2 regions of the Streptomyces sp. NPDC059861 genome follow, and region 2 is predicted to be linked to the other one. Evidence: riboswitches for the same ligand, from Rfam matches in the RefSeq annotation. Region 2 holds a riboswitch; the other holds the start of a gene.
What was found. Region 2 has a riboswitch for thiamine pyrophosphate ahead of thiO (glycine oxidase ThiO). Riboswitches for the same ligand answer to the same signal wherever they lie in the genome.
Positions count from the first base shown of each region.

Region 1: linked by a shared signal. The riboswitch ahead of ACFV6X_RS07915 (thiamine ABC transporter substrate binding subunit) and the one ahead of thiO (glycine oxidase ThiO) in region 2 are both predicted to bind thiamine pyrophosphate.

Region 1 is NZ_JBHWJQ010000006.1:195,562-210,885, reverse strand. Features, by position in the region: gene ACFV6X_RS07940 (LOG family protein) at 1-112, shown strand, start outside; gene ACFV6X_RS07935 (LAETG motif-containing sortase-dependent surface protein) at 274-969, shown strand; partial or broken gene ACFV6X_RS07930 (maleylpyruvate isomerase N-terminal domain-containing protein) at 1,097-1,823, opposite strand; gene ACFV6X_RS07925 (ABC transporter ATP-binding protein) at 1,858-2,895, opposite strand; gene ACFV6X_RS07920 (ABC transporter permease) at 2,895-4,583, opposite strand; gene ACFV6X_RS07915 (thiamine ABC transporter substrate binding subunit) at 4,559-5,638, opposite strand; TPP riboswitch at 5,717-5,822, opposite strand; gene rlmN (23S rRNA (adenine(2503)-C(2))-methyltransferase RlmN) at 5,844-6,950, opposite strand; gene ACFV6X_RS07905 (VOC family protein) at 7,266-7,706, shown strand; gene ACFV6X_RS07900 (amphi-Trp domain-containing protein) at 7,915-8,283, shown strand; gene ACFV6X_RS07895 (hypothetical protein) at 8,401-8,634, shown strand; gene ACFV6X_RS07890 (hypothetical protein) at 8,679-8,903, shown strand; gene ACFV6X_RS07885 (ArsI/CadI family heavy metal resistance metalloenzyme) at 8,941-9,399, opposite strand; gene ACFV6X_RS07880 (ArsR/SmtB family transcription factor) at 9,479-9,859, shown strand; gene ACFV6X_RS07875 (aquaporin) at 9,856-10,695, shown strand; gene ACFV6X_RS07870 (arsenate reductase ArsC) at 10,723-11,136, shown strand; gene ACFV6X_RS07865 (chaplin) at 11,398-12,141, shown strand; gene ACFV6X_RS07860 (hypothetical protein) at 12,579-12,851, opposite strand; gene ACFV6X_RS07855 (hypothetical protein) at 12,925-13,674, opposite strand; gene ACFV6X_RS07850 (hypothetical protein) at 14,145-14,630, shown strand; gene ACFV6X_RS07845 (hypothetical protein) at 14,838-15,119, shown strand.
Region 2 is NZ_JBHWJQ010000042.1:44,223-59,546, forward strand. Features, by position in the region: gene ACFV6X_RS29745 (NAD(P)-dependent oxidoreductase) at 1-565, shown strand, start outside; gene ACFV6X_RS29750 (anthranilate synthase family protein) at 517-2,397, opposite strand; gene ACFV6X_RS29755 (trp operon leader peptide) at 2,497-2,553, opposite strand; gene ACFV6X_RS29760 (class II 3-deoxy-7-phosphoheptulonate synthase) at 2,651-4,003, shown strand; gene ACFV6X_RS29765 (bacterioferritin-associated ferredoxin) at 4,163-4,408, shown strand; gene bfr (bacterioferritin) at 4,418-4,936, opposite strand; gene ACFV6X_RS29775 (sulfite oxidase-like oxidoreductase) at 5,125-5,757, shown strand; gene ACFV6X_RS29780 (DUF4396 domain-containing protein) at 5,792-6,262, opposite strand; gene ACFV6X_RS29785 (deoxyribonuclease IV) at 6,408-7,283, opposite strand; gene pknB (Stk1 family PASTA domain-containing Ser/Thr kinase) at 7,318-9,240, opposite strand; gene ACFV6X_RS29795 (thiazole synthase) at 9,359-10,156, opposite strand; gene thiS (sulfur carrier protein ThiS) at 10,160-10,360, opposite strand; gene thiO (glycine oxidase ThiO) at 10,357-11,523, opposite strand; TPP riboswitch at 11,520-11,632, opposite strand; gene ACFV6X_RS29810 (hypothetical protein) at 11,685-12,047, shown strand; gene ACFV6X_RS29815 (NAD(P)/FAD-dependent oxidoreductase) at 12,144-13,307, shown strand; gene ACFV6X_RS29820 (Rv2175c family DNA-binding protein) at 13,385-13,750, shown strand; gene thiE (thiamine phosphate synthase) at 13,891-14,547, shown strand; gene metF (methylenetetrahydrofolate reductase [NAD(P)H]) at 14,661-15,324, shown strand, end outside.

The DNA.
Region 1 (15,324 bases), on a different contig from region 2:
CACCTGGCCGCTGCTGCGGTCGCTGGCCCGGGAGCGGTCGATGGAGGCACGCATCGCGCTGGTCGACCGGATCGAGGAGGCTCCGGCCGCGTTGAAACGTCTGGGCAGTTAATAAGAGGGCAAAGGCAACCGCCGGGAGGCCCCGACGGATTGACACTGCTTATGGAGCGCTTATAAACCTGTGAGCCTCGTGGGGGTGGTGGGCCCGGCCGGTGCCGGCGCCTCATCTCCCCCTCAGCCCCCCGCAATTTGCGCATCCCATGAAGGACAAACGTGTCCATAAATCGCCGTAACGCACGCCGTTCCGTGCGCATCCTCGGTGTCACCGCCGCCTCGGCCGCGCTCGCGCTCGGTGTCGCGGGCAACGCGCTCGCCTGCAACATCAGTGAGTTCTCCGCCGCGGCGGAGTGCGAGGGCACCAAGGGCGTCATCACGGTCACCGACAAGGACCCGTCGGGGACCCCGGCGACCGTGTCGGTCTACCTGGAGAACAAGGGAGCCGACGAGCGGCTCGTCGGCTCCCAGGAGGTCAAGGGCTCGCGCGAGGGCGTCACGATCACCTTCGCCGAGGACTGGAAGCCGAACGCGACGTACCGCGTCCACGTCAAGGCCGGCAACCAGGTCGACGAGGACATCAAGCCCAACCTGGTCACCCCGGCCACGGCCTGCACCACCGAGGACACCCCGGAGCCGACGCCGTCGGAGACGGCACCGGAGCCCTCGGACACCCCCTCGGCCCCGGCCGAGTCCGACAGCCCTGCCCCGACGCCCTCCGAGGACGACAGCACCCCGCCCGCGGACGCCCCGAGCAACGCCCCCTCCCCCGCGGTCGGTGACTCCAACCTCGCCGAGACCGGCGCCAACTCCAGCACCGGCATGATCGCCGGCATCGCGGCGGCCCTGGTCGTCGTGGGTGGCGGCGCGGTCTTCCTCGGCATGCGCCGCCGTGGGGCGAACAGCGACCGCTGATCCCTCGCGCACGGTGTGAACGACGATGGCCCGTCCCCTTCGCAGGGGGCGGGCCATCCGCCGTACGAGCTCCCTCGTCTCCCTCAGGTTCCTCAGCTCCCTCAGGTATCTCAAACCCTCAGGTCCCTCAGCCGAATGTCGCCCGCTCCAGCCAGAACTCCAGCAACTCCCGCTCCCCCAGCACCTCCACCTCCGTACTGTCCAGCGGCAACCGCCGGTGGAACGCCGGCAGCACCGAGGTGAGCGGTCCGCGTAGCGCCACCGTCGCCTTCTCGTGCCCGCGCCGCCAGACCATCCCCTTCTCGGCCAGCTCGACCAGCCACTCGGCGTTCAGCTTCGGGCCGGCGTCCGTGGCGTGCAGATGGATGCTCCTCCCGGCGCCGCGCAGCTCCCGCGCCGCGTCCTGCGGCACAGTCCGCTGCGCGAACTCCACGATCTGCAGCCACTCGTCGATCGCGGCCGCGGCCACCTCGGGCGCCACCTCGTAGGGCCGCCCGGCGGCCAGTGCGGCGTCGGCCCGGTGGACGGTGATCTCGTGGGTCGTCCGCCGGGCCCAGAACCCGGCATCGGGCACTCCAGCCCACCCCCATACCGCGGCGTCCCGGCCCGCCTCCCGCAGCGTGCCCACGACCATCTCGCCGGTCGCTGCCAGCCAGGCGTCCAGCGCGGCCGCGTCCCCGCGAGCTTCGGGCCCCGCACCGCCGCACCTGCTCCTCCGGAATCTTCATCTCGGACCGGGTGCGCACGAGCAGTTCCACCTACCGCAGGGCCTGGCCCCCGGGCCGGTCGAGCTGTTCCAGGCTCCAGTCGGGGCAGGTCGGTACGGTGGCCGCCAGTTCGGTCCTCGAAGTCACACCGGTCATGTGCGAGTCGCGTCATGCCCGCACCCTACGAACACCCGGATCGGCCCAGCACGACGATCTCCGCCGCGTCGAACTCGACGCCCACGGTCACCCCCACCTCGGGCGCGTCCCGCAGCGCACACGCCGCCTCCAACCGCGGCGCACCGTCCACCGGTTGCAGATGTACGGCGACATGGGTGCCCTTGAACGTCCGCGCGGCCACCGTGCACCGCAGCCCGGCGTCCGGGGCGACCAGACGCACACCGGCGGGCCGTACGAGCACCGGCCGCGCCCCTTGCTCCGCGCCCTCCGGCACCGGCAGCTTCCCCCACACCGTGTCCGCGGCCTGCGCGCTCACCGTCGCTTCGGTGACGTTCTCGAAGCCCAGGAAGCGCGCCACGAACTCGTCCGCGGGCCGCTGCCACACCTGAAGCGGCGTACCTGACTGGGCGATGCGCCCGTCCCGCATCACCACCACCCGGTCGGCCAGCGCGAAGGCCTCCCCCTGGTCATGGGTCACCGCGAGCACGGTCGTCCCCAACCGGCCGAACAGCTCCCGCAGTTCCACGACGAGCCGTTCCCGCAGCGACCGGTCCAGCTGGCCGAGCGGCTCGTCCAGCATCAGCAGCCGGGGCCGGGGCGCCAGCGCCCGGGCCAGCGCCACGCGCTGCTGCTCACCGCCGGACAGCGCGGCGACCGCCCGGCGCGCGGCACCCGGCAGCCCGACGAGCTCCAGCAACTCCGTCACCCGCGCCTGCTGGTGTGCCTTAGGCGCCCCGCGCATCCGCAGCCCGAAGGCCACGTTGCCGCCCACGTCCCGCTGGGGGAACAGCTGATGGTCCTGGAACATCAACCCGACGCCCCGCTGATGCGCGGGCACACCGGACTGGTCGCGGCCGTCGAGCAGTACCCGCCCGGCGTCCAGCGGTTGCAGCCCGGCGACGGCACGCAACAGCGTCGACTTGCCGCTGCCGCTGGGCCCGAGCACGCACACCACCTCGTGCTCGGCGACCTCCAGGTCGACGTCGTCGAGTACCGGCCGCCCACCGAACCGCACGGTCGCGTTCTCCAGGCCGAGCAGCATCAGAACTCCCCCGTCCGGTCGGTCCGCAGCCGCTCCAGCACCAGCAGCGCCACCGCGCACACCACCATCAGAATCGTCGAAAGGGCCATCGCCTGGCCGTAGTTGAGGTCGCCGGGCCGTCCCAGCAGCCGCGCCACGGCGACCGGCAGCGTCGGGTTGTCCGGACGCGCGATGAACACCGTCGCCCCGAACTCCCCCAGCGAGACCGCGAAAGCGAACCCGGCTGCGACCAGCAGCGCCCGCCGCACCATCGGCAGATCCACCTCACGCCAGGCCCGCCACGGCGACGCCCCGAGCACCGCCGCCGCCTCACGCAGCCGTACGTCCACCGCCCGCAGCACCGGCAGCATGGTCCGCACGACGAACGGCACCCCGACCAGCGCCTGCGCCAGCGGCACCAGGATCCAGGAGGCACGCAGGTTCAGCGGCGGCTCGTCGAGCGCGATCAGGAACCCGAACCCGACCGTCACCGCGGAGACGCCCAGCGGCAGCATCAGCAGCGCGTCGAACCCGCGCACGAACCGGCCCGCGTCGCGCCGGGTCAGCGCCACCGCGGCGAGCCCGCCGACCAGCACGGCGATCGCGGTGGCGACGACCGCGTACGACAGCGAGTTGCCGATCGCGTCGATCGGCGGGACGAGGAAGGTGCCGCCGTCCTCGCTGGTCAGCGCCCGGTAGTAGCCGAAGCCGGGGGCATCGAGCGAGCGCTGCACCAGCACGGCCAGCGGCAGCAGGATCAGCAGGGCGACGACGGCCAGGACACCGGCGAGCAGTGCCCACTGCCCGGCCCCGCGCGGCCGGCGCGCGGTCACGGACGCGTCCACCAGCCGCAGGGCGGTCTCCCGTCGCCGTACGGTCCAGGCGTGCACGGCGAGCACCGCGCCCACCGCCGCGAACTGGACCATCGTCAGTACGGCGGCGGTGGCGAGGTCGAAGACCTCCGTGGTCTGCCGGTAGATCTCCACTTCGAGAGTGGAGAAGGTGGGACCGCCGAGGATCTGCACCACACCGAAGGAGGTGAAGGTGAACAGGAAGACCATCAGCGCGGCGGCGGCCACGGCCGGCCCCAGCGCGGGCAGGGTGACCCTCAGCCAGGCGCCCAGGCGTGAGGCGCCGAGCATCCGCGCGGCCTCCTCCTGGCGGGGGTCGAGCTGCGCCCAGAGCCCGCCCACCGTCCGGACGACGACCGCGTAGTTGAAGAAGACGTGCGCGAGCAGGATCGCCCACACCGTTGTGTCCAGCCGTACGCCCCACAGGTCGTCCAGCAGCCCGCCGCGCCCGACCAGCGCCAGGAACGCCGTTCCGACCACGACCGTCGGCAACACGAACGGCACCGTCACGACCGCCCGCAGCACCTGCTTGCCGGGGAAGTCGAGGCGGGCGAACACATAGGCGCCCGGCAGCGCGATCAGCAGCGTCAGCGCGGTCGAGGCGAGCGCCTGCCAGGTGGTGAACCACAGGACGTGCCGGATGTCGGACTGGGTGAGCACGTCGGCCAGCCGCCCGAACCGCCAGGTCCCATCGGCCTTCAGCCCACGGCCGACGATCGCGGCGACGGGGTAGGCGAAGAAGACCGCGAAGAACGCGACGGGCAGAGCGAGAAGCCCGAGCCGCGCCGCGTTCCCGCGCGCCTTGGAAGCCGTGCCGGCCCGTGCCTCGCGGCCTACTTCAGTACCAGCGACGTCCACGCCTTGACCCACTCGTCACGGTTTTCGGCGATCTTCGCCGGGTCCATGGTCTGGGGATCCTCGGCCTGCGGGCCGAACTTCACGAACTCCTGGGGCACCTGGGCGGCCTCCCGCACCGGGTAGACGAACATGTTCAGCGGCATGTCGTCCTGGAACTGCTTGGTGAGCATGAAGTCGAGGAGCGCCTTGCCGCCCTCGGGGTTCTTCGCGTTGCTGAGCAGCCCGGCGTACTCGACCTGGCGGAAGCAGGTGCCCATGGCCACGCCGGTCGGGGCGGTCTTCGGCTTCGGGTCGGCGAAGAGGACCTCGGCGGGCGGCGAGGAGGCGTAGGACACGACCAACGGCCGGTCGCCGCCGGCCTTCCTGCCGCTCGCGGAGCCCGAGAACTCCTCGTTGTACGCCTGCTCCCAGCCGTCGACGACCTTCACGCCGTTCGCCTTGAGCTTCTTCCAGTAGTCCGCCCAGCCGTCGTCGCCGTACTCGGCGGCGGTGCCGAGCAGGAAGCCGAGGCCGGGTGAGGAGGTGGAGGCGTTCTCGGTGACGAGGAGGTTCTTGTACGCGGGCTCGGCCAGGTCGTCGAGGGTCTTCGGCGGGGCCAGCTTCCGCTCGCTGAAGTAGGCCTTGTCGTAGTTGACGCAGATGTCGCCGGTGTCGACGGGCGTGACGCGGTGCTGCTCCTGGTCGGCCCGGTACTCGGGCAGGACCAGGTCGGCGCCCTTCGCCTGGTACGGCTGGAAGAGGCCGTTGTCGAGCGCGCGGGACAGCAGGGTGTTGTCGACGCCGAAGAGGACGTCCCCCTGCGGATTGTCCTTGGTCAGGACGGCCTTGTTGACGGCCTGGCCGGCGTCCCCGTCCTTGAGGACCCTGATCTCGTAGCCGGACTGCCTCTCGAAGGCGGCGATCACGCTCTTGGACACGACCCATGAGTCGTGGCTGACGAGGGTGACCGTCCTGGAGTCCGAGCCGTCGCCGCCGGACCCGGAGGACCCGCACGCGGACAGCGTGACCAGGCCCAGCCCGACGACGACGGCTGCGAACTTCTTGGTGTTGCTCACTGATTTCCTCCTGGCTGACCAGGAAGAGACGCGGCCCTGCCCGGGACCTGGAACGGGTTCCCGGGCAGGGCGCAACAGCTTGAGTGACGACCGATCTCCCTACCCAGAATGACCTGGGCGAGGTTCAGAGGGTCTGCGGACTGTCCCGCACTCTCAGCGCTGTGGCGCTCCCCTGCCGGAATATGAAGATGTGTACGGCGTCAGACTACCGCTCGGTGGCGGCCAGCTGACCACACGCCCCGTCGATCTCCTGACCACGGGTGTCCCGGATCGTCACCGGTACACCATGGGCGGCGATGGCCTCGACGAACGCCTTCTCGTCCTCGGGCCGGGACGCGGTCCACTTGGAGCCCGGAGTCGGGTTCAGCGGGATGAGGTTGACGTGCACGGGCTTGCCCTTGAGCAGCCGGCCGAGCCGGTCACCGCGCCAGGCCTGGTCGTTGATGTCTCGGATCAGCGCGTACTCGATGGACAGCCGCCGCCCGGACTTCTGGACGTAGTCGAACCCGGCGTCGAGCACCTCGCGCACCTTCCAGCGGGTGTTCACGGGGACGAGGGTGTCGCGCAGCTCGTCGTCCGGGGCGTGCAGCGAGATCGCCAGCCGGCACTTGAAGCCCTCGTCGGCGAAGCGGTGGATCGCCGGCACCAGTCCGACCGTCGAGACGGTGATCCCACGCTGCGACAGCCCGAGCCCGTCCGGCTCGGGGTCGGTCAGCGCGCGGACGGCCCCGACGACGCGCTTGTAGTTGGCCAGGGGCTCGCCCATGCCCATGAAAACGATGTTCGACAGCCGAGAGGGCCCGCCGGGCACCTCACCGTCGCGCAGCGCCCGCATGCCGTCCACGATCTGGTGGACGATCTCGGCGGTGGACAGGTTCCGGTCGAGTCCCGCCTGCCCCGTGGCGCAGAACGGGCAGTTCATCCCGCACCCGGCCTGCGAGCTGATACACATGGTCACCCGGTCCGGGTACCGCATCAGCACCGACTCGACGAGCGTCCCGTCGAACAGCCGCCACAGCGTCTTACGGGTGGTGCCCTCGTCCGTCGACAGATGCCGCACGACGGTCATGAGCTCCGGAAGCAAGGCCTCCCGCAGCTTGCCGCGCGACCCGGCGGGGATGTCGGTCCACTGCTCCGGATCGTGCGCGTACCGCGCGAAGTAGTGCTGCGAGAGCTGCTTGGCACGAAACGGCTTCTCACCGATCTCGGCAACGGCTTCCTTGCGCTCGGCAGGCGTGAGATCGGCAAGATGCCGCGGCGGCTTCTTGGCTCCGCGCGGGGCGACGAATGTGAGTTCTCCGGGCTTAGGCATGGCTGTACCAGTGTCGCAGATCGACTTGGGTGACCTGCGGCTGCCGCTGCCTACGACTGTCGTTAGTAGCCGTCACCGGTCGTTCACTGAGCGCCCGCGCCCGGCGTTTCAGCGCTCGCCGCGTATGCGACGGGAGGCACCAACGTCGTGCTCTGATCTATACCTCGTACAGCGCAGCAACCACGGTGCAGGCCTTCCTGAGAGTCATTCTCATCGGAGTTCGGCGGTCTGCGGATGTCGAGAACGTGCCACCGGCTCCGTCCCAGGGACATCAGCGGCCGCCACCGGCCGCACCAGGAAGAAGGAGAGACCAGCATGGCGATTCAGCGGATGGACAACGTCGGCATCGTCGTCGAGGACATGGAGGCCGCCATCGCCTTCTTCGTGGAACTCGGTATGGAGCTGGAGGGCAGGGCGGAGGCCGAGGGCCTCGTCGCCGACCAGTGCACCGGACTGGACGGCGTCCGCTGTGACATCGCGATGGTCCGGACCCCGGACGGTCACAGCCGGCTCGAGCTGGCGAAGTACCGCAGCCCCGCGGTGATCAGCGCCGGGCCGCGCAACCGGCCGCACAACATCCTGGGCACGCACCGCGTCATGTTCGCCGTCGACGACATCGAGGACACCCTTGCCCGCCTGCGCCCTCACGGCGCCGAACTCGTCGGCGAGATCGCCCGGTTCGAGGACAGCTATCTGCTCTGCTACCTCCGCGGCCCGGAGGGCATCATCGTCGGACTGGCCGAGGAACTGCGCTGAGAAGGAGGAACCGAACCAGGCAGCCGAACGGAAGCCATGAGACGGACCTCGGAGAGAGGTGACTTGATCGCGGAAGCCGGGGAGGACGGCAAGCATCAAGGCCGATCGCTACGAGGAGGAGAGGACATCCGCACCCGGGTGGGCCGCTCCTGCGTATCGCGACAGAATGGGTTCTGTCTGGCTTATTGCTCCAAATCGGAGGTCACCCATGAAGGATCTCAAGTTTGAGCAGAAGCGCTCGCTGTCACGCCATGAGGCCGCTGACCAGCTCACGGCGCTCGCAGAGGCGCTGAGGGAAGGCGGGGACGCCGAACTGGAACTCAGCCCCGGGACGCTGAGCCTGCGGATCCCCGACGACTTGCGCAGCGAGATCGAGGTGGAGATCGGCAGCGGGGAGATCGAGCTCGAGATCGAGCTCAAGTGGCCGACCGCGAAGACGCGGACAGCGCCATCCCGCACGGACTCGGGCACAGAGAGGGCACCGAGACGGAAGAGCGCCCCCTCCGGCGCGGCTCGGAGCGCCACGGAGACCAACAGGAACAAGAGCGCGAGGCAGTCCGCAACGAAGACACCCTGAGCGAGTGCTGCCGAAAGCCTCCCATGCGCCCCTTTGAGGCGCTCGGGCCTGTCCTCCATGCCGTCGACGCGGACCCCTCGGTGGACTCGAAAATCGAACACATGCTTGAATTCAGCCATGCGAACCTTCCCCGCCGACCTCGCCCAGGCGCAGCAGGAATGGAGCGCCACCTACCGGCAGCTCGCCGAACGGCCCGGCCGTGCCGAGCTGCGTCGGCGCCTGTACCGGCTGTCGACCCAGGTGTTCTTCCATCCCTACTGGCAGCAGCGGCGACCAAGGCCCGCAGCATGGTGGGAGCTGCGTGACCTGGGACAGCCGGGCAGGGGCCTGAGCGAGCGGCCGAGCCGGTGACCCGCCGGCATGCGGGGCCGCATGGCCCGGATGATCCTGAAGGCGTGTCCGGATCGATTCGCGTGACCGTGCATCCGCCGTCACCCACGGGCGGCCGGCGCGTGCGCGTGGACGGCGAGATTCTCGGGTTGGCCCACAACCTGGCCGACGTCGCGGAATTCCTCCGCCGAGCCGGGCTGGAGGTCGACCCGGCGGAGCTTGCGGAGGCGCCGTGGATCGACTGGCGAGGAGTGGGGCCTGACACCTGGGGCCCGGAGCCGACGACCTGAGACACCAGCGGCCGCACGCCTCATCGGCGCCCGTGTCTCACAAGGGCGTCGGGTCGTCCGGTCGGCCGCACCTGCATCCCGTCGCGGCGGCCACTTCCCCTTCGGTCTCGGCGCCCTTGCCGAGGGCGCCGGCGTCGGCCTTGACGACGTACACCTCCCACGGCTCGCGACCGGGGCCGTGGACCCACACCTTGTCCTGGAGGGCGTAGCAGCAGGTGGTGTCGCCCTCCTCGAAGGTGGCCAGGCCGGCGTCCCTCAGCCGGGTGGTGGCGGCGCCGACCTGCTCGGTGGACTCGACCTCGACGCCGAGGTGATCCAGGCGGGTCTCCTCGCCGGCCTCGCCCTCGATCAACACGAGCTTGAGCGGGGGCTCAGCGATGGCGAAGTTGGCGTAGCGCTCGCGGCGCTTGGCCGGTTCGACGCCGAAGAGCTTCGAGTAGAAGGCGATCGACGCTTCGAGGTCGCCGACGCGCAGGGCGAGCTGAGCACGAGACATGACTTGCCCCCATCCGCTTGTATCGATACCTGTCGATACAGAGCTTGCGCTCAGGATAGACGTTCGTCAATATAGAAGAATGTCGAAGCAAGAACTCGTGGTGGTCGGGCAGGACGATCGATCCACCGGCTGCTGCCCAGTGCTGCTGGCCACGCCGTTGGACGAGGAACAGGCGACCGATCTGGCGAAGGTCTTCAAGGCGCTGGGCGACCCGGTGCGGCTGCGCCTGCTCTCGCTGATCGCTTCACGGGCCGGCGGCGAAGTCTGCGTGTGTGAACTGACCCCGGCCTTCGACCTGTCCCAGCCGACGATCTCGCATCACCTCAAGTTGCTCCGACAGGCGGGGCTGATCGACTGCGAGCGCCGGGGCACGTGGGTCTACTACTGGGCGCTGCCCGACACCCTGGACCGGCTCTCGACGTTCCTCACCACCACGCACGAGACCGAGGCGACAGCGTGAGCGCATCGCTCGGGCGCCGGACCCTCGCCGAGGCCGTCGGGTCGGCCGCCCTGGTCGTGGTGGTGGTCGGCTCCGGCATCCAGGCCACCGAACTGACCGAGGACGTCGGAGTGCGGTTGCTGGCCAACTCCCTGGCGACCGTGTTCGGCCTGGGCGTACTCGTGGCGCTGCTCGGGCCGGTCTCCGGCGCGCAGTTCAACCCCGTTGTCACGCTTGCGGCCTGGTTCGCCGGCCGCCGCACCCCCGACGGGCTCACCCGCCGCGATGTGGCCGCGTACCTCCCCGCGCAGACGGCCGGGGCGATCGGCGGCGCCGTCCTCGCCGACGCGATGTTCGCCGAACCCTTGATGCAGTGGTCAACCCATGACCGCTCCGCCGGTCACCTGTTGCTCGGCGAGATCGTCGCGACGGCCGGCCTTGTCTTCCTGATCCTCGGGCTCGTCCGGACCGGGCGGGCCCGTTACGCGCCAGTGGCCGTGGCGTCCTACATCGGAGCGGCGTACTGGTTCACGTCCTCCACGTCGTTCGCCAACCCGGCCGTCACCATCGGCCGTGCCTTCACCGACACGTTCGCGGGCATCGCGCCGGCCTCTGTCCTGCCGTTCATCGCGGCGCAGTTCACCGGCGCCGCGCTCGGCCTGGCCCTCGTGGCCGCCGTATTCACCAAGCCCGCAGCCTCAGCCACAGCCACACCGGCACCACTCACAGCCGCACCCGCACCCCCACCACCGGCAGCCGGACCCACACCCACCCCCGCACCCGCACCCGCACCCGCACAGACGGGAACCGTCCCCGTCCAAGGCGAACCCGAACGCGCCGCTCCCCCCAACTCCTGACGCGCCACAGCCAGAAAGACACCCGCCATGACCACTTCCGCCGAGCGACCGTCCGTCCTGTTCGTCTGCGTCCACAACGCCGGGCGCTCCCAGATGGCCGCCGCCTTCCTGACTCACCTCGCAGGCGAGCGCGTCCAGGTGCGTTCCGCCGGTTCCGCCCCCGCCGACACCGTGAACCCCGCTGTCGTCGAAGCCTTGGCCGAGGTGGGTATCGACATCTCGGCCGAGGTCCCCAAGGTGCTCACCGTGGAAGCGGTCCAGGCGTCCGACGTCGTCATCACGATGGGCTGTGGCGACACCTGCCCGTTCTTCCCCGGAAAGCGTTACCTCGACTGGGAGCTCCCGGACCCGGCCGGGCAGGGAGTAGGAGCTGTTCGCCCGATCCGCGACGAGATAGAAAAGCGCATCCGCGGCCTGATCGACGAGATCATGGGCGACTGACCTTCCATTCCGCTACGGGCTCACATAAGCAGTCCACGCCAAGTGCGCTTATCCGATTGAACGGGGACCGCATTTCGCCTTCCGAGACCCTGGTCGGCCCACTCCGGATCGGTGACGCAGTCCGAGGGCTAGTGCCCGAGGGTGGCCTCGAAGACCACACCCATAACTCTGATCGCGAACGGGCGTTTTATGAGTGCGGGTGAGTACCCGCGATGGTGTCAGGAAGGTAATTAACCTATGAAACGGGTTACCCGAAACAGTGTGTTCGCCGTCGCCGCCGCGTCCGGCGCGATGGCCATGGCGCTTCCCATGTCCGCCGCCTTCGCGGCCGACGGAAGCAGCGCCGAGGGAGTGGCGGCCGGCTCGCCCGGGGTGGCCTCGGGCAACGCCATCCAGATCCCGGTGAACGTGCCGGTGAGCATCTGCGGCAACACGGTGAACGTCGTGGGCCTGCTCAACCCGGCAGCGGGTAACTCCTGCGCGAACAAGGGCGCGGCGAAGGCCGCCGGTTCGCAGGACAGCACCGCCTCGGAGGACAGCACCGCTTCGGAGGAGAGCACCGACTCCGCCGCTTCCAGCGTGTCCGGCGGGGCGTCGGCGCAGGGGCTCGCCACGGATTCGCCCGGGCTCCTCTCGGGCAACGGCATCCAGCTCCCGATCGATCTGCCGGTGAACGTCTCCGGGAACAGTGTCAACGTGGTCGGCGTGGGCAATCCGGTCTTCGGCAACTCGTCGGTCAACGGCCCTGGCGAGCCCAGCCAGCCCCCGAAGACCTCGACCCCGAACATCCCGGCCCCGAGCACCCCGGCCCCGAGCACCCCGGCGAAGCCGGTGACCCCGAGGTCCCCGGCTCTCGTCCCGGCTCAGCCGGGCCCGCACGTCGAGGTGCCCCAGCTGGCCCACACCGGAGCGGACCTCGCGGCCCCGGCTGTCGCCGGCACCGCCGCGCTCCTCGTCACGGGCACGATCCTGTTCCGTCGCTTCCGTCCGGGCCAGGCCCGCTGACTGACCCGGCCGCCACACGGCCGCACGGGGTGTGCCCTGAGAAGGGGACGTCCTGATGGCCGACATGGCGAGACCGATCCCGGTCGCCGAAGCAGGAATGCAGGCTGATCTCGGACCCCGATCAGTTCTGCCGGGTCAAGCCGCCGTCACTGTCGCCGCACAAGGCGTCAGGACGGCGGCTTCCGCTTTGCCGCCGATGCCTGCCGCTGCGGACCGTCAGGCGTGACCCCGCTGGGCGCAGGCTCGTTAGACGGATGCGTTCCTTGGAAGAGACAGGGCCCCGGGAGAGGTCAGTGACACCTTCTCCCGGGGCCCGAGGCGCGTGCGAAGCAAGCCGGTGATCCACGCCGATGGACCAGTCGAAGGCATCGGCGGTGGTACGCGTCAGCGGCCGCCTTCCGGCAGCCGCTGGCGTCGAATTGATATGTGCGTGTCGGTCAGAGGGCCTGGCTGTTGCAGCCCATGTCCGAACCGAGGTGGTTCTGCTGCGCCCCCGGGTTCCCTTCGCCGTTCAGCAGGTTGCCCGCCAGGCCGGTGAGGGCGCCGACGCTGCCGATCACCTCGATGTTCATGTCGTGCGAGCGGCACTCGATGCCCTGCGTGAGCTCGAGGTCGTTGCCCAGGTCATCGGCGACGGCGTTGGTGCCACCGAGGGAGCCGACGCTTCCGAGGATGGCGCCTACGAGAACGACCTTCTGAAACTTGCGCATTGCTACTCCGTTGTTCGAGCGGATGGGGGGTGCAACAGGAGGAGTTGGTATGGCGGGCGGTTGCGAGCGGCCGTCAGCCGAGTCGCGGAAGTCCCAGTTGGCCGATGGGCGGTGCCGCGAGCTGCCCGAGGCCGACCGGCGACAACTCCGGTGCGGTCGGCGGCGCGACGAGCGGGTTGACGATCGGGTTCACCTGCGGGTTGATCTGCGGGTTCAGCTGCGGGGCGACCTGCATCGGGGGCTCCGGAGCGAAGGCCTGCGGGACGGCGACCTGCGGGGCGACCTGGGGCATGACCTGCGGTACGACCTGGGGCATGACCTGCGGCTGCTGCGGCGGGGCAGCCTGGACCGGCTGCTGCGGGTACGGCGCCGGAGCAGCCTGCTGGGGGTACGGCGCCGGAGCGGCCTGCTGCGGGTACGGCGCCGGAGCGGCCTGCTGGGGCGGCGGCGACGTGGCGGCCTGCGCCGTTCCCTGCGACGAGGCAGCGGAGTAGGCGTAGCCGCTCTGCTGTGGCGCCGGCGGGGCAGCCTGGACCGGCTGCTGCGGGTACGGCGCCGGAGCGGCCTGCTGCGGGTACGGCGCCGGAGCGGACTGCTGTTGGTAGGGCGAGGCGGCGGCCTGTGCCGTTCCTTGCGACGCGGCCGCGGCGGCAGGACCTGCCTGCTGCGGGGACTGCGGGGCGGCCGCAGGGTGATCGGGAGCCGACATCGGAGCGCCACTGCCGTATCCCCCGGGACTATCGGCATGGCTGGCGTCGGCGCCGATGCCGGTCAGACCGCTGGCCGCTGCTACCACGAGCGCGGCCTTGTGAAGCTTGCGCATTAAACCCTCGGCCCTTCGATACCTGTAACGGTAATCCATTGCATTCAGCGCGCGGTCACGCGTGCAGGTGGGCACGCGACGCGCACTACGACTTCAGCAGCGGTCAATCTTGAGGAGCACGCGGACTTCGCATCGGAGCCAGCAGCGAATTCCCTCACGCGTCTTCAGGTTCACGGTTGCTGCCCTCCCCCGTGGAACGAGGTCTTCTTCGCCACGGTCACGGCACAGGAAGGTCCGTCACCCATTTGCCGCTATCGACAGAGCAGTTGAGGCGCGCGCCGACACCCTTGCGTCAAACGGGTGACCACGATCCGGCGCCCGTATCTGGGTCCGCGCCAACTTCGTTCCCCACGGGGCAAGAACGATGGTCCGTCGCACGCCGCAGAGGGCGGCAGAACTGCGACGACCGCGCTGCCTCATCAGCATTTCACCAGGTTCCGTGCACAGGTCAATGAAGGGCCGAGGATTCCATGCGCAAGCTTCAGCAAGTCGCGCTCATCGTCGCAGCAGCCGGCGGTCTGTCCGCCGTCGGTGCCGGCCCAAGCTCCGCCGCCACTCCCGTCACCTACGACGGGGCGCCGCCTCCCGTCTCGCAGCCGGACGCCCAGGCCGCCTCGGCCACCTCCGCGCAGGCATCCGCGCAGACCTATGGCTCGCCGACTCCGCAGCACGCGGCTCCGCCGCGGGGCACCCAGGTCAGCCCGCAGGTCAACCCTCAGCTGAACCCGCAGATCAGCCCCCAGCTCTCTCCGCAGGCCCCGCCGGCCCAGCAGACCGGGCAGGCCGCCCCGGCGAGCCAGGCCAACCTGTTCCGCCCCTCCCAGGAGTGCAGCCCGCAGAACCTGCTCTCCGCGAATGTCCCGGTCGCCCTGCTCGCCGCGTCCCAGACCCGGGGCGTCGACTGCACCCAGGCCAACAGCCAGGCGAACTCGTTCGCCAATGCGCGGGCGAACTAACGCCATTGAACGGCCAGGCGTCGACCGCGGACACCGTGATTGCGACGCCTGAGCTTTGGTATGCGATACGGCTTTCGGGTGCTATTACCGCAGGATCACGAGATCGGCGCGTCGTCGCCCCGCTTTGCCGTATTTCGCATTAATCTCCCGTAACTGTAGAAAGTCGATCTTCCACAGATCGCACCCACTCACTTCACCGGAGATGACATGCGCAAGCTTCGCAACGTTGCCGTGCTGGTCGCTGCAATCGGCAGCATCGGACTCGTGGGCGGCACCGCCCACGCCGACCAGGGCAAGGGCAGCGACGGCGACAAGTTCCACATCACGCAGAGCTCGCAGTGCAAGTCGCACGACCTGAACCTTGACGTCCTCGGCCAGGTCGGCCTGCTCAACGGCCTGCTGGGCAACGGGCTCAACGGCGAGGGCAACCCGGGCGCCCAGTCCACCCACATCGGTTCCACGATGGGCTGCAACAACAGCGCCTTCTGAGGTTTTGACCGACGCCAGGTCGTCAGTCAGTTGATGGTCCCGGCACCCGGCCACAGGGCAGGGCGCCGGGACCATGTGCGTCGGCAGGCCTGCGGGAAAGACGGCATCTCCCGCGGCCAAAGCGCCACCGCAGGTCTTCGGGTATTTCTCGTCAGCCTTCGCCTGGAACGCTGATCGTTCGCTCTCTCACTCCCTTGGAGATGCC
Region 2 (15,324 bases):
CACGGCCGGCGTCATCGGCGCCGGCAAGATCGGTGAGGCCTTCGCCCGGATCGCGCACGGCTTCGGCATGCGGCTGCTCGGCTGGGACATCGCCGAGAACCCCGAGTGCATGCAGCTCGGCATGGCGTACGTCCCCAAGGAGCGACTGCTCGCCGAGTCCGACCTGGTCACCCTGCACGTCCCGCTGATGCCGGAAACCCGGCACCTCATCGACGCGGACGCCCTGAGGACGATGCGCGACGACGCGATCCTGATCAACTCCAGCCGTGGCGGGCTTGGTCGACACCGCCGCCCTCGTCCACGAGCTGCGCGCGGGCCGCTTCACGGGTGTGGGTCTCGACGTGTACGAGGCGGAGGCCGGGCTGTTCTTCCTCGACAAGTCCCTGCAGGCCGTGGCGGACGACACCCTCGCCCGCCTCGTCACCTTCCCAACGTCCTCGTCACGTCCCACCAGGCGTACTACACCGAGGACGCCGTCGGCCAGATCGTCGACACCACGGTGCGCAACGTCCTCGACTACATCGCGGGCCGCCGCTCCGGGAACGTGCTGGTGCCGCGCAGCTGACCGATCAGGTCCCGGACGATTCCGGCGCCGTCCAGCGTCAGCACCGACTCCGGGTGGAACTGCACCCCGGCGAACCCGGGCCCCCGCAGGGCGTGCACCTCCCCGGAGCCGCTACGGGCGACCTCGATGCCGTGGGCGGCCAGCTCCACCGCCGCCCCGTCGTCGCAGTGGGCCACGAAGCTGTTGTAGAAGCCGACGGTCTCGGCCCGGCCGAACAGGTCGACGGTCGTCTGCGCCCCCTGGTACGGCACCGCCTTGCGCACGATGTCCAGCCCGAGCTCGGCCGCGATCAGCTCGTGCCCGAGGCAGACGCCGAGCACCCCGTGCCGGCGGCCGCGCAGCACCTCGGCGGTCAGCTCCCGCAGCAGGCGCATTCTCGGATCGCCCAGGTCGGACGGGTCGCCGGGGCCGGGCCCGATGACGAGCGGTCCCTCGTGCCCGAGCAGGGCCGCGCGCAGTCCGGGCTCGTCGTAGCGGCGGACGGTGACGGTGAGGCCCGAGGAGCGCAGCACGTGCGCGAGCATCACCGTGAAGGTGTCCTCGCCGTCGACGACCAGGGCGTGCCCCGTCAGGTCCGCCGTCGGCTCCTGCATCCGCAGCCAGAACGGCGCGAGGGACGCCCGGCGCCCGTCCAGCGCGGCCCGCACCCGGGGATCGTCGGCCAGCACCGGCCGTACGGCCTCCTCGGGCGGCCGCCGGTCGCGCACGCCCAGCGCCGCCAGTACCCCCGCCGCCTTGGCGTGGGTCTCCGCGACCTCGCCCGCCGGGTCCGAGCCGCGCACGAGCGTGGCGCCCACCGGCACCCGCAGCCGCCCGGCCGCGTCGATGTCGGCGGTGCGGATGACGATGGGGGAGTCCAGGGTCTGCGCCCCGCCGGAGTCCCGGCCGAGGAGGGCGAGGGCCCCGCCGTAGTAGCCGCGCCCGCCGGCCTCGTGCCGTTCGATGACCCGGCAGGCGTTCTGCACCGGTGAACCGGTGACGGTCGCCGCGAACATGGTCTCCTTCAGCACCTCCCGCACATCCAGCGAGGACCGGCCGCGCAGCTCGTACTCGGTGTGCGCGAGGTGCGCCATCTCCTTCAGCCGCGGCCCGACGACCACCCCGCCCATGTCGCCGACCGTGCACATCATCTTGAGCTCCTCGTCGACGACCATCGACAGCTCCTCGATCTCCTTGCCGTCGGCGAGGAAGGCGAGCAGGTGCTCCGGCGTGGGGCCCTCGGCGGGATAGCGGTACGTCCCGCTGATCGGGTTCATGACGACGGTGCCGCCCGACATCCGCACATGGACCTCGGGGCTGGCCCCGACGAGGGTCCGGTCCCCGGTGTGCACCAGGAACGTCCAGTACGCGCCCCGCTCCCCGACCAGCAGCCGCCGGAACAGCGCCAGCGCGTCGGCCCGGCCGAACCCCGGGATTTGGCCCTCGTACGTGCGCCGGATGACGAAGTTGGCGCCCTCGCCCCGCCCGATCTCCTCCCGCAGCACCCGCCCGACGATCCCGGCGTACTCCTCGTCCCCGACGTCGAAGCCGCCGCCCTCGACGCGCACCTCGTGCCCCGGGAGCTGCCGCAGCGCCTCGGCGAGCGGGATGCCGTACGTCTCCTCGGGTGTGAGCGCCAGCAGCGGGGTGCCGTCGTCGCGGACGTCGAAGCCGCGCTCGCGGATCTGACGGTGCGGGACGAGCGCGAGGCTCTCGCCGGGGAGGTCGGCGAGGCGGTCGTAGGTGCTCACCGGGCCGAGCAGCAGTTCCACGGTGTCGTGGTCGTGGCCCGGGGTGCGGCGGCGGAGCAGGGCGAAGGGGCGGTCGCCGTGCGCGAGCTGTGCCAGGTCCATGGTTCCTCTTCCGTCGTCGTGATCGGTTCGGGGAACGGGCTCCGCAAACGCCGAAGGCCGCCCCTCGGGCGGCCTTCGCGAAGTCTTGCGTACGCGCAGTCAGTGGGCCGCCGAGGAAGCGGTCCACCACCAGTTCTGGGTCGAGTGCGCGTACATGTGCCGCACCTTACCCCATGTCCGCAGAGCGGCATCCGCGTCTCACTCCCTGGGCGGCGGGCGGGACGGCCGCACAGCACCCCGTAATGTTGAGGTTGTGACCGTGAACGCTAAGACCAGCGCGAGCGCTGGCAACACCTGGCGAGACCTGCCCGCGGCGCAGCAGCCCGAGTACCCCGACACCGAGGCTCTGCGCGCAGTGATCGCGGACCTCGAGTCGTATCCGCCGCTCGTCTTCGCGGGCGAGTGCGACCAGCTGCGCGCCCGGATGGCGGCCGTCGCCAAGGGAGAGGCGTTCCTGCTCCAGGGCGGCGACTGCGCCGAGGCCTTCGACGCGGTGTCCGCGGACCAGATCCGCAGCAAGCTCAAGACCCTGCTCCAGATGGGCGCCGTGCTGACGTACGCCGCGTCCGTGCCCGTGGTGAAGGTGGGCCGGATCGCCGGCCAGTACTCCAAGCCGCGCTCCAAGCCGACCGAGACCCGCGACGGCGTGACGCTGCCGACCTACCGGGGCGACTCCGTCAACGGCTTCGACTTCACCGAGGCGGCCCGCGTCCCGGACCCGGAGCGGCTGAAGCGGATGTACCACGCGTCCGCCTCCACGCTGAACCTGGTGCGCGCCTTCACCACCGGCGGCTACGCCGACCTGCGCCAGGTGCACGCCTGGAACCAGGACTTCGTGAAGTCGTCCCCGTCCGGCCAGCGCTACGAGCAGCTCGCCCGCGAGATCGACAACGCGCTGAACTTCATGCACGCCTGCGGGGCCGACCCGGAGGAGTTCAAGACGGTCGAGTTCTTCTCCTCGCACGAGGCGCTGCTGCTCGACTACGAGTCCGCGCTCACCCGCGTCGACTCGCGCACCGGGCAGCTGTACGACGTCTCCGGCCACATGGTGTGGATCGGTGAGCGCACCCGGCAGCTGGACCACGCGCACATCGAGTTCGCCTCGAGGATCCGCAACCCGATCGGCATCAAGCTCGGCCCGACGACCACGCCGGAGGAGGCGCTCCAGTACATCGAGCGTCTCGACCCCGAGCGGGAGCCCGGCCGGCTGACCTTCATCGTCCGCATGGGCGCCGACAAGATCCGTGACCGGCTGCCCGAGCTGGTCGAGAAGGTCACGGCGTCCGGCGCGGTGGTGGCCTGGGTGACCGACCCGATGCACGGCAACACCTTCGAGGCGGCCTCCGGCCACAAGACCCGCCGCTTCGACGACGTGCTCGACGAGGTCAAGGGCTTCTTCGAGGTGCACAAGGGCCTCGGCACCCACCCGGGCGGCATCCACGTCGAGCTGACCGGTGACGACGTCACGGAGTGTGTGGGCGGCGGCGACGAGATCTTCGTCGACGATCTGCACCAGCGCTACGAGACGGCCTGCGACCCCAGGCTGAATCGCAGCCAGTCGCTCGACCTGGCGTTCCTGGTCGCGGAGATGTACCGGGACCAGTAGGCACCCAGCAGCCGCATCGGGCTGCTGCCGGCACGTGCGATGGGGCGCGGATCACACATGATCCGCGCCCCTCCACTTTCGCAGCCCGGATGTGCCGGGTAAGGTTAGGTTTGCCTCACCGACTACGGGGACGGCACCACGAATCGACCCCGCCGGGAGGTGAACCGCGTGTATGTCTGCAGTTGCTTCGGTGTCACCGAGCAGCAGGTCAAGAACCACGCGGAGAACGGTGCCTGCACCCCTCGCCAGATCGCCTCGGCCTGCAAGGCGGGCACGGACTGCGGCGGCTGTGTACGCCGTATCCAGGCGCTCCTCGGTCGCGGCAGCTGCCCGCGCCCGGAACTGGCGAAGCAGGGCAGGTCGCCCCTGACCGAGGTGGCGCAGGTGACCGCCGAGGCCGCCTGAGCCCCGGAGCTAGTGGGTGGAGAAGCCGCCCGTGCCCGGTCCGGAGGCGTCCGGCTGGCTCTGCTCGATCAGCGTCGACAGGTACAGCGACTCTCCGAGCTTGTCGATCAGTTCGAGCTGCGTGTCCAGGTAGTCGATGTGGTGCTCCTCGTCGGCGAGGATCGCCTCGAAGATGTTGGCCGAGGTGGCGTCGCCCTTGGCGCGCATGACCTCCACACCGCGCCGCAGCCGGTCGATGGCCTCGACCTCGATCTGCCGGTCCGCCTGGAACATCTCGGTCACTGTCTGGCCGACGCTGACATGGAACAGCCGCTGGTAGTTGGGCAGGCCGTCCAGCAGCAGGATGCGGTCGGTCAGTACCTCCGCGTGCCGCATCTCGTCGAAGGACTCGTCCCGGGTGTACTTGGCGAGCTTCGTCCACCCCTTGTGGTCCTGCAGCTTGGAGTGCAGGAAGTACTGGTTGATCGCGGTCAGCTCGGCGGTCAGCTGCTCGTTGAGCAGTTCGAGCACCTCGGGGTCGCCCTGCATGAGGGGGCTCCTTCCACGTCGGGAGGTCGAAACTGGAGGTTGCGCCGCATGATTGCACCGGGCATCCAAGATCGTCCAGTAAGTGCGTGCTTAGTAAGTAAGTACACACTTAGCCTGACTTAACCGAGTTGCCCGATTCTGAACGGGGCTGGTCCTGTGCACCGTCCACCGTCTGTCAGGATGGAGTCATGGGTCACCCGGAGGAGCGCGAATCTGCGGCAGCGGCATCGTTCGAGCTTCCGCCGGGGCAGCGGGTGCAGCGTGGATGGCCGGTCACGCACTACGGGCCGGTGCCCAAGTTCCGGTCCGAGCGCTGGGAGTTCAGGGTCTTCGGCGCCACCGCCGACGGGGACAAGCACTGCTGGACCCACGAGGAGTTCACGGCCCTGCCGTACACCTCCGTGGTGGCCGATCTGCACTGCGTCACCAAGTTCAGCATGCTCGGTGCGGAGTGGGGTGGCATCCCCGCCCGGACCGTCGTGGACCTCGCACCGCCCGCCTCGAATGTCACCCATGTGATGGTGTGGGCGGAGTACGGTTTCAGCTCGAACCTGCGGCTCGCGGACTTCGCCGACGAGCGCACGATCTTCGCCACCCACAAGGACGGTGAACTGCTCACCGCCGAACACGGCTTCCCGCTCCGCCTGATCGTGCCGCACCTCTACGCCTGGAAGGGGCCGAAGTGGGTGCGCGGCGTGGAGTACATGACCGCCGACCGCCGAGGCTTCTGGGAGGAGCGCGGATACCACAACATCGGCGACCCCTGGCGGGAGCAGCGCTACTCCTACCAGGAGGAGCCCGGGGACGGCCCCGAGCTCTGACTCCCGCTGACCGCGACCGCCGGTGCGGCTGTGCTCAGTGGTGGTACTGGTGCACCACCGCGTGGCCCTTGCCCCGGCCGATCATCCACTTGTTGACCGGGACCGTGACCACGAAGGCGACCGCGAGGGCGATCGCCAGGACGACCCAGAAGAGCGCGGAGTCGAGCCCCGCGTCCATCGCCCCCGGCCAGAACGCGATCACGCCGTTGTCGACCAGCTCCATCACGGCGATCGACAGCGTGTCCGCGGCCAGCGCCACCTGGATGCCGGCCCGCAGGCCCACGCCCGCCTTCAGCACCCCGCGCAGGGTGAGGGCGTAACCGAAGAAGAAGGCCAGCACGATCGCCAGGACCAGGGTGGAGACGTCGCCCCAGCCGAGCGCGGTGCCGATGACCATGCCGAGCACCTCGCCGATGGCGCAACCGGTCAGGCAGTGCAGGGTGGCCTGCACGGCCATGGGCCAGCCGGCGGGGGTGTGGCTGTGGTGCGTGTGTGCGTGCTGCATTCGTGCCCCCTGTGTCAGGTGATGGTTCCCGCATCGAGCAGGAACCATATACCCCCCGGGGGTATTCCGGGAACGTGCGGGAGTCCTCGACCACCCGGATTCGTCAGCCGCCCCGGAGCTCTGCTCGGGCGTCCCGGAGTCCCGCTCAGCCGTCCCGGAGCTTCTTCAGCCGCTCGACGTCGGCCGCGTGCCCCTCCTTGCCGCCGGGCGTCTCGATGATCAGCGGGACGCCCTCGGTGGCGGGGTGGGTCATCAGGGCGCGGAACGGGTCCTCGCCGATGTGGCCGGCGCCGATGTTCTCGTGCCGGTCCTTGTGGGCGCCGACCAGGTCCTTGGAGTCGTTGGCGTGGATCAGCTTCAGCCGGCCCTCACCGACCGTGCCGACCAGCAGGTCCAGCGTCTGGTGCATGCCGTCGGGGCCGGTCAGGTCGTGCCCGGCGGCGAAGACGTGGCAGGTGTCGAGGCAGACGCCCAGCTTGGGGTGGGCGTCCAGGGCCTCGAAGTAGGGCCCGAAGTCCCAGGTGCGTGAGCACAGCGAGGCGCCCTGACCCGCCGTGGACTCCAGCAGGACGTAGGGGTCCTCGTCGGTGAGCTCGTCGAGCAGCGGCAGCAGGTACTCCCGTACCTGCTTCAGCGCCACCGACCGGGCCCGCCCGCCGGTCGCGCTTCCGGTGTGCACGACCACGCCGAGCGCGCCGATCGCCCGCCCGCGCCGCAGCGAGTGCCGCAGCGACTCCACCGACCGCTCGGCGGTGGCCCCCGTGTGCGAGCCGAAGTTGATCAGGTACGGCGCGTGCACATAGGCCGGGATCGACTCCTCGGCGCACGCCGCGCGGAACGCCTCGTCCTGCCGCGGATCACCGGCGGGCGTGGCCCAGCCACGCGGGTTGGCGACGAAGACCTGCACGGTCTCGGCCTTCAGGTCGTGGGCATAGGTGAGGCCCACGGAGTGCAGGCCGCCGGCCACCGGGACGTGGCCGCCGACGGGGTTGCGGGAGGGACCGGGGTGCTGACTGTTCACCCGTTCAGGGTGTCATGCGCCCCGCGGCCTGCCGTCAGCGGATCTTGAGGGTGATCGTCGACCCCTTGGGCGCGGTCTTCCCGCCCCGCACGGACTGGTCGCGCACGGTGTCGCCGAACAGGCCGAGCAGGCCGCGGTCCTCCTCGACCTCGAAACCGGCGCCCTGAAGCTTCTGCCTGGCCTCGCCCACGCTGTCGCCCACCACGTCCGGAACCTCGATCATCTCCGGTCCCTTGGAGAGCGTCAGCGTCACCGTGTCACCCTCGGCGGCCTCGCCGCCGGGGCCCGGGTTCTGCCGGGCGACCTGGCCCGCCTCGTGCTCCGAGTTGATCCGCTCCGTCGCGACGCGCACCTTCAGGCCCGCCTCCTGGAGCTCCTCCCTGGCCTCGGCCGGGTCGCTGCCCGTGACGTCCGGGATGTCGACGGGGGCGCCCTTGCTGACGGTGAGCGCGATCGCCGTGCCGGCCCGCGTCGTGGTGCCCGTCGCGGGGTTCGAGCTGATCACGGAGCCCCGCGGGACGTCCTCGCTGAACTCCCGGGTCACCATGCCCGGCTCCAGACCGCTGTCCTTGAGGAGGTTGCGCGCCTTGTCCAGCCGGTCGCCCGCGACGTCCGGCACCTTCACCGTCTCGGGGCCGTCGGAGACGGTCAGCGTCACGGAGTCGTTGTGCCGGATCCGGGCGCCGGGCGCCGGGTCGGTGCTGATGACCGTGCCGCGCCTCACCGTGTCGCTGTAGGCGTGCCTGACCTGCCCGACCTCCAGACCGGCGTCCGCGAGCCGGTCCTCGGCCTGCGCCTCGGTCTTCGCCAGCAGCGGCGGGACCTCGGTGAACTGGCCCGAGTTGATGTACCAGACACCCAGACCGAGGCCCAGTGCCAGCAGGACCGCGGCGATGAGTGTGACGACCGTGCGCCGCGGGCGGGGGCGGCGGCGCGGGGTGTCCAGGGGCGGCGACTCCAGACGGCTGGTCCGGTTGTACCGGGACTCGTCGTCCTCGTTCACGGGCAGCTGCCGCAGTGCGGTCAGCGCGCGCGGGATGACGCTCGTGCGGTCGTCGGCGTTGTCGTGCTGCGCGGTGACCGCCTGCGGGGGCACCGCGTCGAGTTGCTCGGCACCGAGCGCGGCCCGCGACTCACGGACCCGGGCGAGCAGCGCCACGGCGTCGTACGGGCGGATCTCCGGCATGCGGGCGGTCGCCGCCGCGACCAGCTCGTCCAGCTCGTACGCCAGCCCGGGCACGGCAGCCGAGGGTGGCGGGACGTCCTCGTGCACATGCCGGTAGAGCACCTGGGCGGGGGAGTCCCCCGTGTGCGGCTTGCCGCCGGTCAGCATCTCGTAGAGCACCACACCGCACGCGTACACGTCGACGCGGGGATCGGCGCTGCCGTGCTCGATCTGCTCGGGGGCGAGGTAGGAGACGGTGCCGAGGACGGACCCGGTGGTCTGGGTGACCGTGTCCACGGACCGGACGAGCCCGAAGTCGGCGACCTTGACCCGGCCGTCGTCCCCTATGAGGACGTTCTCCGGCTTCATGTCCCGGTGCACGAACCCGGCGCGGTGGGCGGCGCCCAGCGCGGCCAGGACCGGCTCCAGGATGTCCAGCGCGGCCCGCGGCTGCAGCGCCCCGCGCTCGCGCAGCACGTCCCGCAGGGTGCAGCCGGAGACGTACTCCATCGCCAGGTAGACGTACGACCCGTCCGCCCCCTGGTCGAACACCTGGACGACATTGGGGTGGGCGAGCCGGGCCACCGACTTGGCCTCGCGGATGAAGCGCTCGACGAAGGAGACGTCGGCGGCCAGGGTCGGATGCATCACCTTGAGCGCGAGGACGCGGTCGAGGCGGGTGTCCACGGCTCGGTAGACCGTGGCCATCCCGCCGACCGCGATCCGCGCGTCGACGCGGTAACGGCCGTCGAGCAGTTGCCCGACCAGAGGGTCCTGAAGGGTCGTGTCCACGCAGGCGAGTGTACGAGCCGTCACCGACACCGCTCGCCGGTTCCCGGAGCATCGGGGCGGTACTGCAGCGGACCTGTGACGTGTCTGACGCGCCCACGCGCGACCACGTGGTAGGGGATCACTGGAAGGCGGGCCGCTCCGGGTCCAGCGCGGCCATCCCCGCCACCGGCGAGGAGGCCTCCGCGAAGTGCCGCCGGGGGATACGCCCCGCCAGCCGGGCCAGCCGTCCCGCCTCCACGCCGTTGCGCATGGCGGCGGCCATCAGCACCGGTTCCTGGGCCCGGGTCACGGCTGAGGCGAGCATCACACCCGCGCACCCCAGCTCCATCGCGAACGCCGCGTCCGACGCCGTACCCGCTCCGGCGTCCAGGATCACCGGCACGCGCGCGTGCTCGACGATCAGCTGGAAGTTGTGCGGGTTGCGGATGCCGAGCCCCGAGCCGATCGGCGACCCGAGCGGCATGATCGCGGCACAGCCCACGTCCTGGAGCCTGCGCGCCAGCACGGGGTCGTCGTTGGTGTACGGCAGCACCGTGAAACCGTCGTCCACCAGCGTCTCCGCGGCGTCCAGCAGCTCGATCGGGTCCGGCAGCAGGGTGCGCTCGTCGGCGATGACCTCCAGCTTGACCAGATCGGTGCCGAGGGCCTCGCGCGCGAGGCGGGCGGTCAGCACGGCCTCCCCAGCCGTGAAGCAGCCGGCCGTGTTGGGCAGCACCCGGATGCCCAGTCTGTCCAGCACCGACAGGACGGAGCCGTGCACATCCGGGTTGACGCGCCGCATCGCCACGGTGGTCAGCTCGGTCCCGGAGGCGACCAGCGCCCGCTCCAGCACGTCCAGGCTGGGCGCACCGCCGGTGCCCATGATCAGCCGCGAGGTGAAGGTCGTACCCCCGAGGACAAAGGGATCGTCGGCCATGGGTCAGCCTCCTTGGACGGCGGTGAGGACCTCGACACGGTCACCCTCGGAGAGGGGCGTGACGGGCCACTGCGCGCGCGGGACGACGGTTTCGTTGAGGGCGGCGGCCACACCGGAGGGCGCCGCGGTGAGGGTGCGTACGAGGGTGTCGAGGGCCGTGCCGTCGGTGATCCGGCGGGGCTCCCCGTTGACGGAGATGATCATGCGGGCTGCTCCGTGAGTGCGGCGCTGAAGCGCTTCGGCGTGAAGGGACGGGCCTCGTCCGGGAGTTCACCGGTGGTCAGGACGTGCGCCATGGCGTCGCCGGTGACCGGGGTGAGCAGGACGCCGTTGCGGTAGTGGCCGGTGGCCAGCAGCAGGCCGTCCAGACCGGTCGGGCCGAGCAGGGGGGCGTTGTCGGGCGACCCGGGGCGCAGACCCGCGCGGGTCTCGGTGAGGGGCAGCTCGGTGATGCCGGGGACCAGCTCGTGCGCGTCGCGCAGCAGCTCGTACACGCCGCCGGCGGTGACCGTGGTGTCCCAGCCCAGTTCCTCGCTGGTGGCGCCGACGACCAGCTCGCCGCTCTCGCGCGGCACCAGGTACACATGGCTGCCGCGCACCACCGCGCGCACGGTGCGGTTCAGGAACGGCGCGTGGGCCGGCGGCACGGTCAGTCGCAGCACCTGCCCCTTCACCGGCCGCACGGGCGGCAGCACGGCGTCCGGGACGCCCGCCAGCCGCCCGCTGAGGCTCCCGGCGGCCAGCACCACCTGCCCGGCGCCCACCTCGGTCCCCGCGCGCGTGACGACGCCCGCCGCCCGCTCCCGGACGACCAGCAGCCGCTCGGCCCACTCCCGGTGGAAGACCACGCCCGCCCGCTCGCAGGCGGCCACCAGGGCGGCCGAGAGCCGCCGCGGGTCGATCTGGTGGTCGCCGTCCACCCGCAGCCCGCCGCGCACACCCGGCGCGAGCATCGGCTCCAGGCGGCGGCAGTCCCGGCCCGACAGCCACTCGGAGTCCAGCCCGGAGCGGCGTTGCAGGGCATGCAGTTCGCGAAGGTGGGCGCGGTCGTCGGCGTCCAGCGCGACGGCCAGGGTGCCGCACCGGCGGTAGCCGAGGTCGTGTCCGGTGAGGTCGGTGAGCTCGGCCGCGAACTCCGGATAGCGGCGGGCCGAGGCGAGGTTCAGACCGAGCAGGGTCTCCTCGCCGTAGTGGAGTTCCGTGACGGCGGCGAGCATGCCGGCCGCCACCTGGGCGGCCCCGCCGCCGGGTTCGGGGTCGATTACGGCGGTGGCGAGTCCGCGCTGTGCGGCCCGCCAGGCCGTGACCAGGCCGATGATTCCGCCCCCGATGACGAGGACGTCTGACGTACGTGCGGAGGACGACACGGGCTTCAGCCCCTCCCTTCGCCGGCATGACCCGGATCAGGTTCGTACGGTCGGAGGCCGGCCAGCCTCCCTCTCAGCCCGGTACGTCCGGGCTCCCGCGAGTGCTCTACGGTGGCCACCCTAGCTCTTGCCCGCACGCCTCTGTAAGGGAGCCTCCCGGCATGGCCCGCTCACTGGACGGACTCGTCCTCGCTCCCGTCGCCGACCAGGCCCCGGGACAGGTCGGGACGCGCACCCGGTTCACGTACCACGAGCAGGACGGCGAGATCCGGGCCGAGTACGCGGGTGGCGACGTCGTCCGCGGATACCTGGTGGGCACCCGCGAGGGCGACCGGCTGGACTTCCGGTACGTGCAGCTCAAGCAGGACGGTACGACGTCCTCGGGGCACTGCGTCTCGACGGTCGTGGATCTGCCCGACGGGCGGGTGCGACTGGAGGAGAGCTGGGAGTGGGAGTCGCAGGCGGGCAGCGGGACGAGCGTGGTCGAGCAGGTCGGCCGGAGGTCCGGGGAAGGCGACCGGTAGCACCCCCTTACTGACAAACTGTCAGTTGTCTATGGTGATCAGGTGAGCGAGCAAACGAGGGCACAGGCGCGGCGCGTGGTCGTCGTGGGGGCGGGCATGGCCGGAGTGCAGACCGCGGTGGCCCTGCGGGAACAGGGCTTCCCCGGCACCGTGACGCTGATCGGCGCCGAGCCGCACCAGCCGTACGACCGGCCGCCGCTCTCCAAGGCGGTCCTGCTCGGCAACGCCGAGGGCTCCGCCTTCGACGTCGACTTCGAGGCGCTCGGCATCGAGCTGCACCTGGGGCGCGAGGCGACCGGCGTGCGCCTCGCCGACCACGGGCTGGACACCGAGTCCGGGCCGGTGCCCTACGACGTGCTGGTCCTCGCCACCGGTGCCGAACCCGTCACCCTGCCGGGCGCGGAGGGTGTCCCCGGTGTGCATCTGCTGCGCACCCTGGACGACGCCGAGCGGCTGCGGCCGGTGCTCGCCCTGCAGCACGACATCGTGGTCGTCGGCGCGGGCTGGATCGGCGCGGAGTTCGCCACGGCGGCCCGGGAGGCCGGCTGCGCGGTGACCGTCGTCGAGGCCGCCGACCGTCCCCTCGCCGGGGCACTGCCCGCCGACGTGGCCGCGCCGATGAGCGCCTGGTACGCCGACAGCGGCGCCGTCCTGCGCACCCACGCGCGCGTGCGGAGCGTCGAGCCGGGCGCGGTCGTCCTGGACGACGGCACGCGGGTGCCCGCGGGCGCAGTCGTGGTCGGCATCGGCGCCCGGCCCGCCACGCGCTGGCTCGCCGGCTCCGGCATCGAGCTCGGCTGGTACGGCGAGGTCGTGGCCGACGACCACCTGCGCACCTCGGCGCCGGACGTCTACGCGGTCGGCGACTGCGCGTCCTTCCCCTCGGGGCGCTACGGCGAGCGGCTGATGGTGCACCACTGGGACAACGCCCTGCAGGGCCCCCGCACGGTCGCCGCGAACATCATCGGCGAGGCACCCGCGGTCTACGACCCGGTGCCGTACTTCTGGTCCGAGCAGTTCGGGCGGTTCGTGCAGTACGTCGGGCACCACACCACCGCAGACGCCACCGTGTGGCGCGGTGACCCCGCCGGGCCCGCCTGGTCGGTGTGCTGGCTGCGCGAGGGCCGGCTCGCCGCACTGCTCGCGGTGGGCCGCCCGCGGGACCTGGCGCAGGGCCGGCGGCTGATCGAGGCCGGGACCGTGCTGGACCCGGAACTGCTGGCCGACCCGGCACGCCCCCTGAAGGCGGCCACGGCGTAACGCGTCGTCGCAGGTGGGCGGGGTCGGTGGGCGGGGCTGACTTCCGACTGTCAGTGGGGGATGGCAGGCTTGTTCCCGTGACCGAGATTGACGCAAAGATCGATGCTCTCGTCCCCGCCTGGCTCACCCTCCCCGACATCGCCGAAATGCTCGGCGTCGAGGTGACGCGTGTGCGGCAGCTTGTCAAGGACGGCCAGCTCATCGCCGTGCGCCGCGGTGAGAACCGCGCGCTGCACGTCCCCGCCGCCTTCATCGACGGGGACAAGGTCGTCAAGGGCCTGTCCGGGACCTTGACGCTCCTGCGGGACGACGGCTTCACGGACGAAGAGATGCTGGAGTGGCTCTTCACCCCCGACCCGAGCCTGCCGGGCACGCCCGCGCAGGCGCTCAGCGAGAATCGCGGCACGGAGGTGAAGCGGCGGGCCCAGGCACTCGCCGTCTGATCCCAGCCCGACCCGAAAGAGCCTGACCGGCGTACGGGCCGCGGTCCGCGGGCCCCGGCCCCGGGCCGACCGCGCCCGGCGGGGCCCGTACGCCACCGGCAGGCACACCCAGAGGTACTGATCCACGGGGGGACCCACGCATGCCCGACACCGCCGCCACCGCTCGCGCCCGGCTCGCCGACGCCCGTGTCTACCTGTGCACGGACGCCCGTCGGCGCCAGGGCGACCTGCCCGAGTTCCTGGACGCCGTCCTGGCCGGCGGGGTCGACATCGTGCAGCTGCGCGACAAGGGCATGGAAGCCGCCGAGGAGCTGGAGCACCTGGCGGTCTTCGCCGACGCCTGCGCCCGGCACGGCAAGCTGCTCGCGGTCAACGACCGCGCGGACGTCGCCCACGCCGTCGGCGCCGGTGTGCTCCACCTCGGCCAGGGCGACCTCCCGGTCACCGCGGCCCGGGCGATCCTCGGCGGCGACGTCCTCGTAGGCCGCTCCACGCACGCGGAGGCCGAGGCCGAGGCGGCGGCCGTCCAGGACGGCGTCGACTACTTCTGCACCGGACCCTGTTGGCCCACCCCCACCAAGCCCGGCCGTCACGCCCCCGGCCTCGACCTCGTCCGGCACACGGCAGCGCTGGGCACCGACCGCCCATGGTTCGCCATCGGCGGCATCGACCTCGGCAACCTCGACGAGGTCCTCGACGCGGGTGCCCGCCGGGTCGTCGTCGTCCGCGCGATCACCGAGGCGGACGATCCGGGCGCGGCTGCGGCGGAGTTCGCGAAGCGGCTGCGTGGGGCCTGAGGTGTGACCCCATGTGACCGCAGCGTGTCCAAGGGATGGACAACAAGCCGACAATCCGGGCAAATTTCCTGCATCCGGTTGGGGGACAGGCGCCCCCTGGCTAACCTGCCCGTATGGCCCTCGGAACCGCATCCACCAGGACTGATCGCGCACGCACAGTGCGTGACATGCTCGCCCCCGGCAGGACGACGTACTCGTTCGAGTTCTACGCGCCGAAGACGGCCAAGGGCGAGCGCAGCCTGTGGGAGGCGCTGCGCAGGGTCGAAGCGGTGGCCCCCGACTTCGTCTCCGTGACGTACGGCGCCGGAGGTTCCACCCGCGCGAGCACGGTCAAGGAGACGCAGCAGATCGTCGCCGACACCACGCTCACCCCGGTCGCCCACCTCACGGCCGTCGACCACTCGATCGGTGAGCTGCGCAATGTGATCGGCCAGTTCGCCGACGCCGGCATCCGCAACATGCTCGCCCTGCGCGGCGACCCGCCCGGCGACCCCATGGGCGACTGGGTGCCGCACCCCAAGGGACTGGCCTACGCCGCCGAACTCGTCCGCCTCATCAAGGAGTCGGGCGACTTCTGCGTCGGCGTCGCGGCCTTCCCGGAGATGCATCCGCGCTCCGCCGACTGGGACACGGACGTCGAGCACTTCGTCGACAAGTGCCGGGCCGGCGCCGACTACGCGATCACACAGATGTTCTTCCAGCCGGAGTCCTACCTTCGACTGCGTGACCGAGTGGCCGCCGCGGGCTGCGAGACGCCGGTCATCCCCGAGGTCATGC